2 regions of the Cytobacillus sp. FSL R7-0696 genome follow, and region 2 is predicted to be linked to the other one. Evidence: riboswitches for the same ligand, from Rfam matches in the RefSeq annotation. Region 2 holds a riboswitch; the other holds the start of a gene.
The links. A riboswitch is a leader RNA that binds a small molecule or an ion and turns the genes downstream of it on or off. The one in region 2 is predicted to bind S-adenosylmethionine.
Positions count from the first base shown of each region.

Region 1: another riboswitch for S-adenosylmethionine. It lies ahead of MKX29_RS08430 (bifunctional homocysteine S-methyltransferase/methylenetetrahydrofolate reductase); the one in region 2 lies ahead of MKX29_RS02550 (methionine ABC transporter ATP-binding protein).

Region 1 covers NZ_JBBOWA010000001.1:1,586,703-1,594,390, reverse strand. Annotated here, with positions in the region: gene metH (methionine synthase) at 1-2,872, opposite strand, end outside; gene MKX29_RS08430 (bifunctional homocysteine S-methyltransferase/methylenetetrahydrofolate reductase) at 2,850-4,709, opposite strand; SAM riboswitch class I at 4,816-4,928, opposite strand; gene rpsJ (30S ribosomal protein S10) at 5,287-5,595, shown strand; gene rplC (50S ribosomal protein L3) at 5,632-6,261, shown strand; gene rplD (50S ribosomal protein L4) at 6,286-6,909, shown strand; gene rplW (50S ribosomal protein L23) at 6,909-7,193, shown strand; gene rplB (50S ribosomal protein L2) at 7,222-7,688, shown strand, end outside.
Region 2 covers NZ_JBBOWA010000001.1:489,240-496,927, forward strand. Annotated here, with positions in the region: gene MKX29_RS02525 (succinate CoA transferase) at 1-51, opposite strand, end outside; gene MKX29_RS02530 (LytTR family DNA-binding domain-containing protein) at 243-887, opposite strand; gene MKX29_RS02535 (uracil/xanthine transporter) at 998-2,308, opposite strand; gene MKX29_RS02540 (acyl-CoA dehydrogenase family protein) at 2,516-3,733, opposite strand; gene MKX29_RS02545 (methionine ABC transporter permease) at 3,845-4,510, opposite strand; gene MKX29_RS02550 (methionine ABC transporter ATP-binding protein) at 4,500-5,513, opposite strand; SAM riboswitch class I at 5,597-5,703, opposite strand; gene MKX29_RS02555 (CotH kinase family protein) at 5,796-7,535, opposite strand; gene MKX29_RS02560 (DUF4956 domain-containing protein) at 7,555-7,688, opposite strand, start outside.

The sequences.
Region 1 (7,688 bases), 1.1 Mb from region 2:
TGAAGAATTGGTAAGTAGCCTTTGGTTGTATCCAGTTATTTTTAATTATTTCATGGATCAGTGAGTCTAATAGGTTATTCACCTTATCCAGTTTTTCATTAGTGAGCTCCCTTTTTTGATTTTTAACCCCAAGATGATATAGCAGCATTTTACGGTTAATATATGGTTCAATATGGTGAAAAGAGAGATTTGTAATTAAATGTCTCTTTAAATCTTGCGTTTGAAAAATAGGAGCTTGTTGAACGGTTTTCACGTCAACGGCTGGTTCGGAATATTTTTTTATCAATTGGGTTTCTTCTTTGTTAGTTTTTGCTGCTCTTGAGATTTGTGCTTGAAATAATTCACTATAGCGACTTGGTTCTCGGATTTCATTTGCTAAACTCAGACCGGTCATTGCATCTTTTGCATATAAGACGAGTCCTTGGTAGTTAGGGGCGATTTTATTATTCGTAAATTTGCGAGATAAGGCAGCTCCCCCCACCATAATGGGGGTTTGTATATGGGCATCCTGTAAGTCCTTTGCTGTTAATGCCATTTGTTGTGCTGACTTTACGAGTAAGCCAGAGAGTCCAATGATGTCGGGTTTTTCCTCTCTAATCGCTGCGATAAGATCAGCAGAAGAGACTTTAATTCCAAGATCAATGGTTTCAAACCCATTGTTAGAGAGAATAATATCCACAAGATTCTTGCCGATATCATGGACATCACCTTTGACGGTTGCGAGTAAAACTTTCCCCTTACTTGTAGATGTTTGTTTATCATTTTCCATATAAGGTTCTAAAAAGGCGACTGATGCTTTCATTACTTCTGCACTTTGTAAGACTTCTGCAACAATTAATTGATTATCATTAAACAATCTACCTACTTCTGCCATACCATTCATTAATGGTCCGTTGATAATATCTAATGGATTTGGGTATTTCGCTAATGCTCTTTCTAAATCTGGGAGAAGGCCTTCTTTTGTTCCTTCTATTATATAGCTTGATAAACGTTCTTCTAATGATAGCAAATGGGTTTCTATCCTTTTTTCCTTCTTCTTATCACGATAAAAGTCAGTAAAATCAGCTAAAATGCGATCGCTGGTTTGAAAGAGAAGCTTCTCTGCTAATTTGACTTCATTTTTAGGGATGCTTGGGAAACGCTCTAGCTTTTCTGTATTGACGATTGCATAGTCTAGCCCGGCTTTCGTGCAATGAAAGAGGAAGACGGAATTTAAAATTTCTCTCCCCACACTCGGAAGACCAAAGGACACATTACTAATGCCTAAAATCGTTTTCGCCTCCGGTAGAGCTTCTTTAATAAGTTTAATACCAAGTACAGTTTCTTTAGCAGAACCAATATATTGTTCATCTCCAGTGCCGACAGGAAAAACCAGGGGGTCGAAGATAATATCCTCTGGAGGTACTTGATACTGCTCAACGAGGATGTGATAGGCCCGTTTAGCTATAGCTAGCTTGTTTTCAGCTGTGATGGCCATGCCTTCCTCATCAATGGTACCGACAACAATGGCTGCTCCGTACTGATGGATAAGCTTTGCAGCAAAGGCGAATCGATCCTCACCATCTTCTAAGTTAATCGAATTGATTATAGCTTTGCCTTGAGAGTAGGTAAGAGCTTTGGCGATTACTTCATCATCAGTTGAATCAATGACTAGGGGAACTTTGATTTTTTTCGTTACTTCAGCTAAAAAATGGTCCATATCTTCTATTTCATTACGATCAGGATCAGCAAGACATATATCAATGACGCTTGCTCCTTTTTTAACTTGGGCTCTAGCAATTTCCGATGCTTCCTCATACTTTCCTTCATTAATCAACCGTTTGAATTTTTTTGAGCCAATGACATTTGTCCGCTCACCAACCATGATCGGTCTAATAGATTCATCATAGGTAAGGGGTTCAATACCTGATAGTTTATGCTGTCTCTTTTTAGTAATGGGACGGGGCGGTACATGGGCTAATGCTTGACTGATTGCTGTGATATGCGCTGGTGTGGTACCGCAACAACCACCGACGATATTCACCCAGCCCTGTGTGGCAAAATCCAAAAGCTTTGTAGATAGAGATTCTGCTGTTTCGTGATAACAGCCGTCTTCATCTGGTAAGCCTGCATTAGGATAACAGCTAACACCAGTTGAAGAGAGTTGTGCTAGAGAGCGAATATGCTCTTGCATAAATTCCGGTCCAGTTGCGCAGTTGAGCCCAACAGCTATTGGTTTCATGTGCTCTATTGAAATGTAAAATGCTTCGATGTTTTGCCCTGCCAAAGTGGTGCCCATCGGCTCTATTGTCCCTGATATCATAATAGGGAGTTCTTTCTTTGTATGATGAAAGGCTTCTTTAATCCCTAGGAAAGCAGCTTTTACATTAAGGAGATCTTGGCTTGTTTCTATTAATAATAAATCTACACCACCGTCAATGAGTCCTATGGCTTGTGTACGATAATCCAGGACTAATTGTTTAAAAGTTGTTCCACCGGTGACGCTTAATGTCTTAGTAGTTGGTCCCATAGATCCTGCTACATATCGCGGATGATTAGGCTTGTCGTATTTTTGCACTGCTTTTATAGCAATTTCAGCCGCTCTGCGGTTTAACAATTCACTTAAATGCCCAATATTATATTCTTCTAAAACGATACGCGTCGCTCCGAATGTATTTGTTTCAATTATATCTGCCCCTGCCGAAAGATAAGCTTCATGAATGGATTGGATCAATTCAGGTCGCGTAAGTGTGAGGTATTCATTACAACCTTCTAGATCCTCACCACCAAAGTCATCTGCTGTTAGGTGGGCTTCTTGTAGCATGGTGCCCATTGCCCCATCCATGATTAAAATCTTTTCTTTCATTTGTTTAGTGATGGTTACTTTTGACATAATGATGCTCCTTCTTCTGTTGATCTTTTCTTCTAATATGATTGGTCAGTTCGGTTGTGAGTTGATATCTAAGGAAAGGGGTAACAAGGTAGATGCCTTGAAAGAGTTCTAAGGCTGCATCGATCAACTCTTTTGTAATTAATAAGCCTTCTTTCTCAGCAAGAATAGGGTTAACGGCTTTTGCCATTCTGTCGCGGGTCGTTTGAGTAATCTTGATGCCAGGCACTTCGTTATGAAGATACTCTGCATTTTTGCTGCTAATCAGTGGCATCATTCCGATGAAAATAGGTGCGGAAAGATGCTTTGTTGCCTCATGAATCTCTAATAGTTGTGTTATTGAAAACACTGGCTGTGACACGAAATAATCAGCGCCTGCTTTTATTTTCCTTTCAAGTCGGGCAACAGCTTTATCTAATGATTTGACATGAGGATTAAATGCTGCCCCGACAGAAAAGACGGCATTTTCACCAAGTTCAGAACCTGAAGGGGAAATTCCTTCATTAAATTGTTTAATCATTTCTATTAATTCAAAGGAAGATAAATCAAATACAGATGAAGCGCCTGGGAAATTGCCAACTCTTGCCGGATCCCCAGTTATGGCTAAAATATCATGCAACCCTAATGTATGAAGACCCATGAGATGTGATTGTAAGCCGATTAAGTTTCGATCTCTACAGGAGAGGTGGACAAGTGGTCGAACGTTTGTATCCTTGTGGATGATATGTGCTAGGGCTTCATTTGCGATTCGTGGTGTGGCAAGAGAGTTATCTGCGAGTGTAATTGCATCAACACCAGCATCTTTTAAGGCTCTGGCGCCTTCAAAAAATTTAGCAGTTGATAGCTTCTTAGGTGGGTCTAGTTCGACGATGATGGTGCGTTTTTCTTGTACAAGTGTCTCTAACGGCGTATTGTTGCGTTCGATTGTAATTCTCTCTATTTTAGGTTTCCTTTTATTTGTTACTTGTTTTTCAAGAATAGGTACAGCATGCCTAACTTCGTCTGCAAATGCTTTAATATGGCCCGGTGTCGTTCCGCAGCAACCACCAAGCAGTCGAACACCTTGCTTAAGGAAGGACTTCGCTGATTTTCTAAAATAGTCTTCGCCCTCCTTATATTGAATCGTACCATCGATATAGGCCGGTAGACTCGCGTTAGGATAGGCAGAGAGAAACGCGTGCTGAGGTAATTCAACGGAGGAGAGTGTCTCTAACATATGATGTGGACCTAAACGGCAGTTTACCCCGACAACATCTGCCCCTTTAGCTTCTAACCTTTTTAAGGCGTCATTAATTAACGTCCCATTTTGTAATATAGCGATTTCTTGTAAAGACACTTGGGCAATTATAGGTATATCCGTTTCTTTCCGGGCAATAGAGAGAACCGTTTCTAATTCTTCTAAATCATAATATGTTTCAAGAAGGAGCCCATCTACGCCTTCTAACAATAAGCAGTATAGCTGTTCACGAAAGTTACGTTTAATTTCATCTAGAGGAATAGAGAGGGGGTTTAATCCTCGTACACCTCCCATTGTGCCGAGCACATATGCCTGATGATGTTGAATACTAGATCGTGCCAGTTTTACAGCCGCACTATTAATCTCTTTGACTGAATCCTCTAGGCCATACCGTTTCAATTTTAAATAATTCGCAGCATAGGAGTTTGTTTGAATTAAATCCGCACCTGCACCGAGATAAGCTTGATGAATGTGCTGAATTTGTTCCGGTGCTGAGAGGTTTAACTCTTCAAAACATGTATCCGTACCATAAGAATAAAGAAGTGTTCCTATCGCACCGTCAGCAATTAATACTTGGTTCTTCATTTTTTCAAGGAAGTTCAAAGGTCTCACTCCTTCAATTCATATTTTGTTGAATTCAATGGATGAGAAGCCAAAGAGAAAATAAAAAAGGCCCTCAAGAAGAAGGCCTATTATTATCATAGTCATCTTCTCATCTTTCAAGCGTATAGCTTGTAGGAATTAGCACCTTTTCAATAGCGTTCACTATTGATGGTTGCTGAGGTGTCACCGGGCCTATCCCTCAACCTCTCATGATAAGAAATAAAAAATATTTTATTGAATAAAATTTACATGAATGAGCCTATGTTTGTCAAATAAAAATTTAGAAAATTTAAAAATAAATAATTGTATAAGCGTTTTTTTAGAAAATGATGTAAAGAGGAAGATATACTTGAAAACACTATTAACAGCAGTTATAATGTTAAAAGTGTGCAGAACAGAGAGAAACGCAATCAATAGTTGCATTTGTTATGTCTTTTCTGTATAATAGACAATGTTGGTCTTTGACTGCGATGAAGTGAAAGGTTGCTGACACACCCGGCCGCTTTGCCATGGCGAGTGTGTGGGAAATTTTCACGGAGAATGTCTATATGAAAATAGGCGAAAAGGAGGGAAAATAATGGCAAAACAAAAAATTCGTATTCGTTTAAAAGCTTATGATCACAGAATTCTTGATCAATCTGCTGAAAAAATCGTTGAAACTGCAAAACGCTCTGGTGCGGCTGTATCTGGTCCAATCCCATTGCCAACTGAAAAGTCAGTTTACACAATTCTTCGTGCGGTGCATAAATATAAAGATTCTCGTGAGCAATTCGAAATGCGTACACACAAACGTTTAATCGACATCATTAATCCAACACCACAAACAGTCGATTCATTAATGCGTTTAGACTTACCATCTGGTGTTGATATCGAAATTAAACTTTAATTAATACATTAAAACAATCTAGGAGGTGTGACTGAAATGACCAAAGGAATCTTAGGAAGAAAGATTGGTATGACTCAAGTATTTGCTGAAAACGGTGATCTTATCCCGGTAACAGTGGTTGAAGCTACTCCAAACGTTGTTCTTCAAAAGAAATCAGTTGATACTGATGGATACGAAGCAATCCAAATCGGTTTTGAAGATAAACGCGAAAAGCTTTCAAACAAACCGGAAAAAGGACACGCTGCTAAAGCTGATACTACTCCTAAGCGCTTCGTTCGCGAATTACGCGGAGCTGACTTAGCTGAGTATGAAGTTGGTCAGGAAGTCAAAGTTGATATTTTCGCTGAAGGTGAAAAAATTGATGTAACAGGAATTTCAAAAGGTAAAGGTTTCCAAGGTGCAATTAAACGCCACGGACAATCTCGCGGACCAATGGCACACGGTTCACGTTACCACCGTCGCCCAGGTTCAATGGGTCCTGTTGCTCCAAACCGCGTATTCAAAGGTAAATTATTACCTGGTCGCATGGGCGGAGAACAAATCACAGTACAAAACCTTGAAATCGTAAAAGTAGATGCAGAACGCAATCTTCTATTAGTAAAAGGTAATGTACCTGGCTCTAAAAAAGCGCTTCTAAAACTAGTAAGTGCGGTTAAAGCAAAGTAATAACCCGGAAAGGAGGAAGTAAGAATGCCTAAAGTTGCATTATTAAACCAAAGTGGTTCACAAGTTGGCGATATTGAGCTGAACGACTCAATCTTTGGTATCGAGCCAAACAACCACGTGATGTTTGAAGCTGTTATTATGCAAAGAGCTTCTCTACGTCAAGGAACTCATAAAACTAAAATTCGTTCTGAAGTAGCTGGCGGAGGACGTAAACCATGGCGTCAAAAAGGCACAGGTCGTGCTCGTCAAGGTTCAATCCGTTCACCACAATGGCGCGGAGGCGGTACTGTATTTGGTCCTGTACCACGCAGCTATAGCTACAAATTACCTAAAAAAGTTCGTCGCTTAGCTATCAAATCAGCGTTATCTACTAAAGTTGCGGAAGAGAACATTCTAGTATTAGAAACTCTATCTTTCGAAGCTCCAAAAACAAAAGACTTTAAAGGTGTACTTAAAGGTCTTTCTGTAGATTCTAAAGCATTAATCGTAACTGCAGACATCGATGAAAACGTAGCATTATCTGCTCGTAACATCCCTGGAGTAACAGTTGTTACTGCTAACGGAATCAGCGTATTAGACGTTTTAAATCATGATAAATTGATCATGACGAAGCAAGCGGTCGAAAAAGTAGAGGAGGTGCTTGCATAATGGATGCACGCGATATCATTAAGCGCCCCGTTATCACTGAACGTTCTACTGACATCATGGCTGACAAAAAATATACTTTTGAAGTTGATGTAAGAGCTAATAAAACTCAAGTTAAAGATGCTGTTCAAGAAATCTTTGATGTAAAAGTTGAAAAAGTGAACATCATGAACTACAAAGGTAAATTCAAGCGCATGGGTAAATTCGGTGGTTATACAAACAAACGCCGTAAAGCGATTGTTAAACTAACTGCTGACAGCAAAGAAATCGAAATCTTTGAAGCTTAATTTCTAACAAGAAGAGGAGGGAAATGAAATGGCGATTAAAAAATACAAACCTACCTCTAATGGTCGTCGCGGCATGACGGTATCTGATTTCGCAGAAATCACTACAGACAAACCAGAAAAATCTTTGCTTGCTCCAGTAAAGCGCAAAGGTGGCCGTAACAACCAAGGTAAGTTGACAGTTCGTCATCAAGGCGGCGGTCATAAACGTCAATATCGTATCATCGACTTTAAACGTGACAAAGATGGAATACCAGGTCGCGTTGCTACAGTCGAGTATGATCCAAACCGCTCAGCTAACATTGCACTAATTAATTATGTAGATGGAGAAAAGCGTTACATCCTAGCTCCTAAGACTCTTAAAGTAGGCGCAGAAGTAATGTCTGGTCCTGAAGCAGATATCAAAGTAGGTAATGCATTACCACTTACAAACATTCCTGTGGGTACTGTAATCCACAACATCGAACTTAAACCTGGTAAAGGTGGACAGTTAGTACG
Region 2 (7,688 bases):
GATATTGTTCTGAAGTGTCTGAATTTTAACTCTCCCAAGTTTATTATCCATATTCCCATCCCTCTTTCTGTAAAGAATACTTAATAACTATTTTACTAATAAATCAGAATGGGATTATTTTTTTAGTATAATTAATGAAAAATTTTGATAAAACAGCAAAATCTGCCGATAAGCCAGCAGATTTTTTCAGATAATCAGAAAATATTGAGTTAAATGGTTATTCATCCATTTATGCCTTTTATTTAGAAGCCGAGCAACTTACGAAAATAACTAGAATAGGATTGACTTACAGGCACTTTTGCACCATTTCTCATTAATAATAAAAAAGTAGAATGAGAGTCAGGAAATATCTCTTGTATTTGATTAACATTCACCAAGAATGACCTGTGACAGCGAATAAAGTTTTCCTTTGGTAAAATATACTCAAACTCCTGTAGCGTATTTTTATGCGTACCAGAAGAGTAAATAGCATGAACATGAGTTTTACGATCTTTAGCTTCCAAGAAATATACTTCATTAAATGGAACTGGTACCCAACCATCGCTTGTCTTTAATGTAACGACAGATTTCCCCTCTGTCAATGTTGGAAAAATAGCAGTCACACAACCTTCAATTTTCCCATTATTTTTAAATGGAACAGCCATCCCGTGATAAGGTACACCAAATACATCCCTATTAATAAACTCTGACACCTTTTGTTCAGCCTTAAGCGCTTTATCAGCAATACTTCCTTCTTTTACAATATCCCCTGGCCGAATTTTCAAGTCAACACGTTTACTTGGACGATAGTAAATATACTCTGTTGTATTTGAAACTACAATTGACACTTCATCTGAAAATAATTCCCCAATTACATCTAGCAATGAACTCAGTGTAATTCCTTCCATCACAAAAATCCCCTTTTTTTGATTCGCTACTATTCTATCTTACGTGTTTTATTTTCATTTGCCTAGTTAAGAAACGTGCAAGAATATGTCTTATACCAAAGAAGGAAACATCAACTGGCTTTTCCTCTTTTAATAGGTTGATCTTCGTATTTAACCCAGTTCACTGCTTTTTCTAATATAATTGAGATAATAACACCCATTATTAACCCATTTGCAAAAAATGGTTGAATGAGTACAGGTAATTCAGAAAAGATAGCAGGTGAAATATTCATAATACTAATACCAATTAATACAGGTGCTGCTAACCTAAATATCGTATTGGAATTAAACGTCTTTCCATTTAAACTACTGAATGCAGTACCAAATAATTGCATATACGCAACAAACAAGACTGCGTTTCCAACGGTAACAGGTAACATTGAAAGAAATGAGCCTAAAATTGGAACAATACCAATGATCGTAAGTAAAGCACCACCGATAAAGAATGGCTTTCTTTCATAAATTCTCGTACTTTGCAAGAAACCAATCGTTGATGTAAATGGTGTATAGGGAACCAGTCCGAAACCGGATCCAATAATGGTAGAAATTGAAGTAATGATCATTGAGCCTTTAAACTCTTTTTTGGCTGCTCTCCTTTGTAGAAGTTTTTCTGCAGCGTTAATAGAAGCAAATGTATTACTTAAGTTTAATAATACGGCAACAAACGTGACTACGACAATTCCCATTTCAAGATTAGGAGCCCCTAACGGAAAAAGTTGGAAAGGCGCAGATGTTGTCATACCAGCCCCATCATTACCAAACAATAGGACATAACCGAGCCAGCCCCCTAAAAGGCCAATTAAAATAGAAAAATTGCTAATAAGTTGATTACCTTTCATTTTTAATGTAGCGACGATCAGCGCGAGTACTACAGAATAAAGACTTATACCTATGTCAATGACGCCAGTCGAAGTCATCTTTAACATACCTTCAAAGAAGATAAACATTAATTGAAAAGTAAGCAAAAATAAATATACAGTCATTACCATCGGACTAAAGATGGATTGCAATAATGAAAAACCCCCACAAGCAATCAGCAAAATGGTCACTAGACTAGCTAAAACAATACCAGTAACAATCCCACCACCAATACGTTCTAATCCAATATTAAGCGCTTGTGCTGAAAGCCCAAGATTAAGGATAATTCCCCATAATAACCCTGAATGCCCTTCCATAATCGGGAAACGATGACCTTTCCATCCTTGTAGTATACAAGTAATACCCGTAAGTATGAGTGATGCTCTAATCATCATTGCCATCGTTTCACTTGATAGCTCAAATACATTGGCAATGGAAATCGGAATGACAACAGTATTGGCAAAGATAAAAAAGACCCATTGTACGGAAGAAACCATTGTCATTGATGAAATAAACTTTTTCAATCTGTACACCACTTTCTACGTTATTCATTTTCACATCTACTAGTATAATTCATTTTTAAAAGGAAAGAAGCCTTTAAAAAAAGAATTATGAAAAACGAAATATTTTGAAGCCTGATAAATAAATAAAAATTGGAGCTAATCTATATGCCTATACAAATAATAACCCTCTCCAAATAGGAAGAGGGGCATGTGATTTAAATAGTTCTATTAATCATTGTTATTTTGAAATGATAGTGCTTTTTTCGCTAAATTTGTGATTACTACATCATCCATAGGCGGATTATGGAGCGCAGCTCGCACATCACGGTAATAACGCTGCAAAGGATTTCTTTGTTGCAAGCTTTGTGCACCAACTATTCTCATTGCCCAATCGACCACTTTATTAGCACTGTTAGAGACAAGGTGTTTGATGGCTCCAAGTTCAGCTCCTAATTCTCCTCGTTTATTCGGTTCATTATCCCAGCGATCCGCTATAGAATAGAGTGCTGTTCGCGCTTTTAGTAGCTCGAGTTCCATTTCCCCAATTTTACGTTGTACTTCTGGTACTTCACTAATTGGACCAGGCAGGCTATTAGGTTGATATTCAGAAGCAAAAATAATGGCATAGTTCCGAGCTGCAATAGCAACGCCAATAAAGCAAGCAGCTGAATGTAGTAACCATGCATTAGGAATCGCATAAAAATGAACACCTTCTATTTCAACTAATGCTGTTTCTTCTACAATTACATTCTCTAACACTAGATCGTCACTACGTGTGCCCCGCATCCCTAGCATATTCCAATTTGATTCCACTTTTAAACCAGGGTTCTCATGCGGTACAAGGAATATACCAATTTCTCCTGAAGCTTCTATCGTTGCTGTAATAAGAGAAAAATCTAAGCCTGGTGCCATCGAGGCAAAAGATTTTCTTCCATTCAAGATCCATTGTGTTCCTTTTTTCACCGCAGTAGTCGCTGGTAGTCCACCACGGGTTGGACTGCCGGTTGCTGCCTCTGTTGCACAGCGGTTAATCAATTTATTATCTTTGATAACCGTTTCGCATAACTTGGCAAACTGTTCTTCCTTCCATTTCCGCTTAACCCTTAAATCATAGATAACACCTAAGTGCCAACCAATACATAAAGCCGTAGATGCATCACCTTGGGCAATCCTTTCTTGTATTAAGAAATATTCATATAAGGAAATCTCTTTACCACCATATTCTTTCGGAATCGTCAAACTTAAATAATTTGATTGTTTTAATTCTTCAAAATTATCAAAAGGGAACTCTGCATTTTCATCAATCTTTTGCGCCCTCTTACTAAATCCTTCTGCTAATATCGTAGCTTTATGAAATAATTCTTCTTGTTGAGCCGTCTTAATAAATGGTCGAGCGAGTTGTTCAGCTAAATACGCTTCCTTAGATGAAGCTGTTATCGTGCTCATAGAATCCTTCCTCCCCGTCTGTTTCCATCTTCTCTTTAATACTCATTCATTAGGATAAATAAATATAGTAAAGGCTCCATTCCCCTTTACTATATCTATTATTTGAATTTATTATCTCTTATCTACATATTTAGTTAATTTATCCCCACCAATTTGAATAATTTGCACCAATACAACGAGGACAATGACTGTCGTAATCATAATGACATTATCATAGCGATAGTAACCGAAACGTATCGCTAAATCACCAATACCCCCGCCGCCAATAATACCTGCCATTGCGGAATAACCGATTAAACTAATAGTCGTAATCGTTAAACCTTGAACAATTCCAGGTTTCGCTTCTGGGACAAGGATTTCCTTAATTATCATCCAAGGGGAAGCGCCTACTGCTACTGCAGATTCAATGACTCCTTTATCTATTTCTCTTAAGGATGTTTCAACCAATCTTGCAAAAAATGGAATCGCTGCTACAGATAATGAAACAGAAGCCGCTGTAGGACCAATAGTTGAACCTGCAATTAATTTTGTTAACGGCAATAGAGCTACTAACAAAATAATATAAGGAATAGAGCGGATCAAATTGACAATCCAACCAGTAACGGCATTTACAAATCGATTCTTTAAGAACAATCCTTCGTCTGTAACGAATAATAAGATGCCTAGTGGAAGACCTAGTATAAGTGCCGCAACTAAAGAAATGGCGACCATATAAATCGTTTGTAATACAGCTGTATTTAGTTCAGGAAGTAACGCCTGAATGGACTCAAGCAACATGTTCAACTACCTCCAAATTCTGTGTTCTATCTTGAATATATTGTATAGCTCTTTCTATTTCAGGTATTTCACCAGTTAACTCCATAATAAAAATACCAAGAGGTACTTCTTGAATATATTCAATCTTGCCGTGAAGAATATTTCCTTTTACTTTGAATGTTTGGAACAGTTCAGAAACAACAGATTCTTCTGCTATTGCACCTTTAAATTGGATTTTAATGATTGTTCCCTTCCTGTTTTCAATCAATTGTTGTGGTAAGTCAAATTGAAGAATACTCTGAATAAAATCTCTTGTAAGTGGTTCAATTGGATTCGCAAATATATCATACACCGGTCCCTCTTCTATGACCTTTCCATCTTGCATAACAGCTAACCTATGACAAATCTCTTTGACTACTTCCATCTCATGAGTGATAAGTACGATGGTTAATCCTAGCTTTTTATTAATTGATTTTAATAAGTTCAGGATTGATTTTGTTGTTTTAGGGTCTAGGGCTGAAGTGGCTTCATCGCAAAGTAAAACCTTTGGATCATTAGCAAGTGCTCTGGCTATTCCTACCCTTTGCTTTTGACCACCACTTAATTGCGTGGGATACTGATGAATTTTATCTGCTAAACCCACTAATTCTAATAGTTCTTTCACCCTGATATCTATTTCTTTCGGGCTTTTACCTGCCGCTTTTAAAGCAAAGGCAATATTCTCATATACTGTCTTCGAACTTGCTAAATAAAAATGCTGAAAAATCATACCTATCTTCTGCCTTGCTTTTCTTAATTCTTTACTTGTTAAAGTCGTTAAATCAACGCCATCAATTTTCACTTCACCAGATGTCGGTCTCTCCAATAAATTTAGACAGCGTAATAAAGAACTTTTCCCTGCTCCACTATAGCCAATAATCCCGTATATTTCTCCTTCTTTAATAGAAAGAGATACATTGTCAACGCCTATCACTTGCTTCTTTTTGCTTTTATAAATTTTCACTAAATGATTGACTTCAATCATTTACCTCACCCTCCCTAAATCCTCTACAACATAAAATGAGCCTCTTTCACTTTGAAAGAGGCTCAACAAATGATTGTTATTAAACCTTATCTTTCAGAATGAAATCATTCTGCAGGATTTAGCACCTTCCCTTTAAAAGGAGGTTGCCGGACATCTTCGGGCCTGGTCCCTCAGTCTCTCTCGATAAGAATCATATTCAATTTATTGTGTTGCTTTGATAAAGGAAATTTTATCGGGTATTGAATTAATTGTCAATAGTATTTTGATTATTTATGCATTTACTTATCTTCCTCTTCGTTTAAACAGGAAGATAAAAAAAGTTGTTCCTAATAAAGCTGTGATTAGGCCCACATACAAGATGATTGCTGACGTTTTGAACTTTACTGTACTAGGTTGCTCTCCTTGTCCTTGTCCATGTCCCTCACCGCCAGGCATACCTTCAAACCCTTCAGGTGGCTCAAAATCTCCTCCCTGCGGAAAATCTCCGTTGCCTTGCGGACGTTCAGGCATTTCACCATCAGCGTTTCCTTTATTTCCATTTGGTGGTTGAAATCCTTCTCCTCCTTCTTGACCTTCCTGGTCATCACCACTCGCTCGGCCAGGGAACATGTTATTAACTTCAGAAGCTTGTGATTCTACTTCTAATTCACCTGAGAGCTGAGCAAGTATCGATTCTGATCTCGCCTCAGCAAATGCTGGTAAACTCTCATCACCCTGCACCGCTTCGAGAAATGCTTCTGTTGTATAAAACTTGGTAGGATCCTGTTCGACATAAGGAAGAATCAATGCACTAATTTGTGTAGTTGTATTTTGGTAAGACTCTTTTGTCATATATTCTTCGGCTATCTGTTTAAGATACGCTTCATATAGTTTTTTATATTCTTCATTAGATAATAGTGCATTAAGTAACGGTCTTTCTTCTAAGGTAGTACCAGCTATAGGTTCAGATATACTGAAATTAATCGTATCTTCACTCAATAAATCACTATTTCCGATGCCACCGGTGAAGTTGTCCATTCCGCCTTGTGGTGCTTGGTCTTGTTTGTCTTCACCTTGGTTTTCTTCAGCAGCTGAGAAATCTCCATTCATTTGTCCACCAAATGCCATACCAACTCCAAAGCCACCAAATGCCATATTATAGTCCCACGGAATAACTGAGAACTTACCATCATTTTCATATAAATAATAGTTATGCTTCATTTGTCCTTGGTAACTATCCATGCTAACAACAGCCGTATTTACTGCAAAATATCGTAATACTTGATCCACATCTAAGGTTTCTTCTAAATCGCCACCATTATTGATACTATCTAACATATCTATTAACGCTTGTTCATCTTGCTCCTCTGATTTCAAGTTTAAACCTGAGTAATCATCAATATCATCACTTACCCATTTCAAGTCACTATTTGTACCATCTGGCTTGTACAATGATCCATATGGATTTTCAAAATATCTTCCAAGCATCACTTCGTCTACTTGTTCAACACCTAAATATAATCCCCATTCCTGACCATTAATGGTCACATACATATAAGAATAAGCAGGTGTGGGTAACCCCATATTCTCCATTAATTGATACGATAAATATTCTCGCATTTGCGTAGCATCACTAAATTGGTTATTTAGATTCAACTTTTTCAATCCATATAAAGTTTGATCAGTATAGTAATCAAAATCTATTTTGAAGCTATAACGATCAGAATCTTCCATTCTAGCAACGGAAGAAAGGGAAGAATTCCCCTTTGTCCGAACAGCTACTTGGTTCAATTTAGTTCCATTTATCGTCACATTTGCCATCTTATATTCTTCTTCCGTCGGATTCTCTAATACATCTTCCCAATCATCTTCTGCAAGGGTTAACTCAACTTGAGTCACTTTATTTTTATTGAATACTTTTGAAACGTAAGAGTGATCAACTACTTCCCCTTTTGGAAGTAAATAAGGTAGAAAGAATAGAATACCAACAAATAAAACAGCCAACATTAGAAAAACGAGAACGACATATTTGCGTTTAATCATATTCCTTTCTCCTGTTCATTTACGCTGTGAAATTACCGTCATAGCTTAACATTACAGCCGATTCTACCCCGCTAAGGTTCGTTACATTATTTACCACTTGAGATTGATCTTTTTTCATTCTTACTTCATAAGTAATTTCTACTTGATTACCAT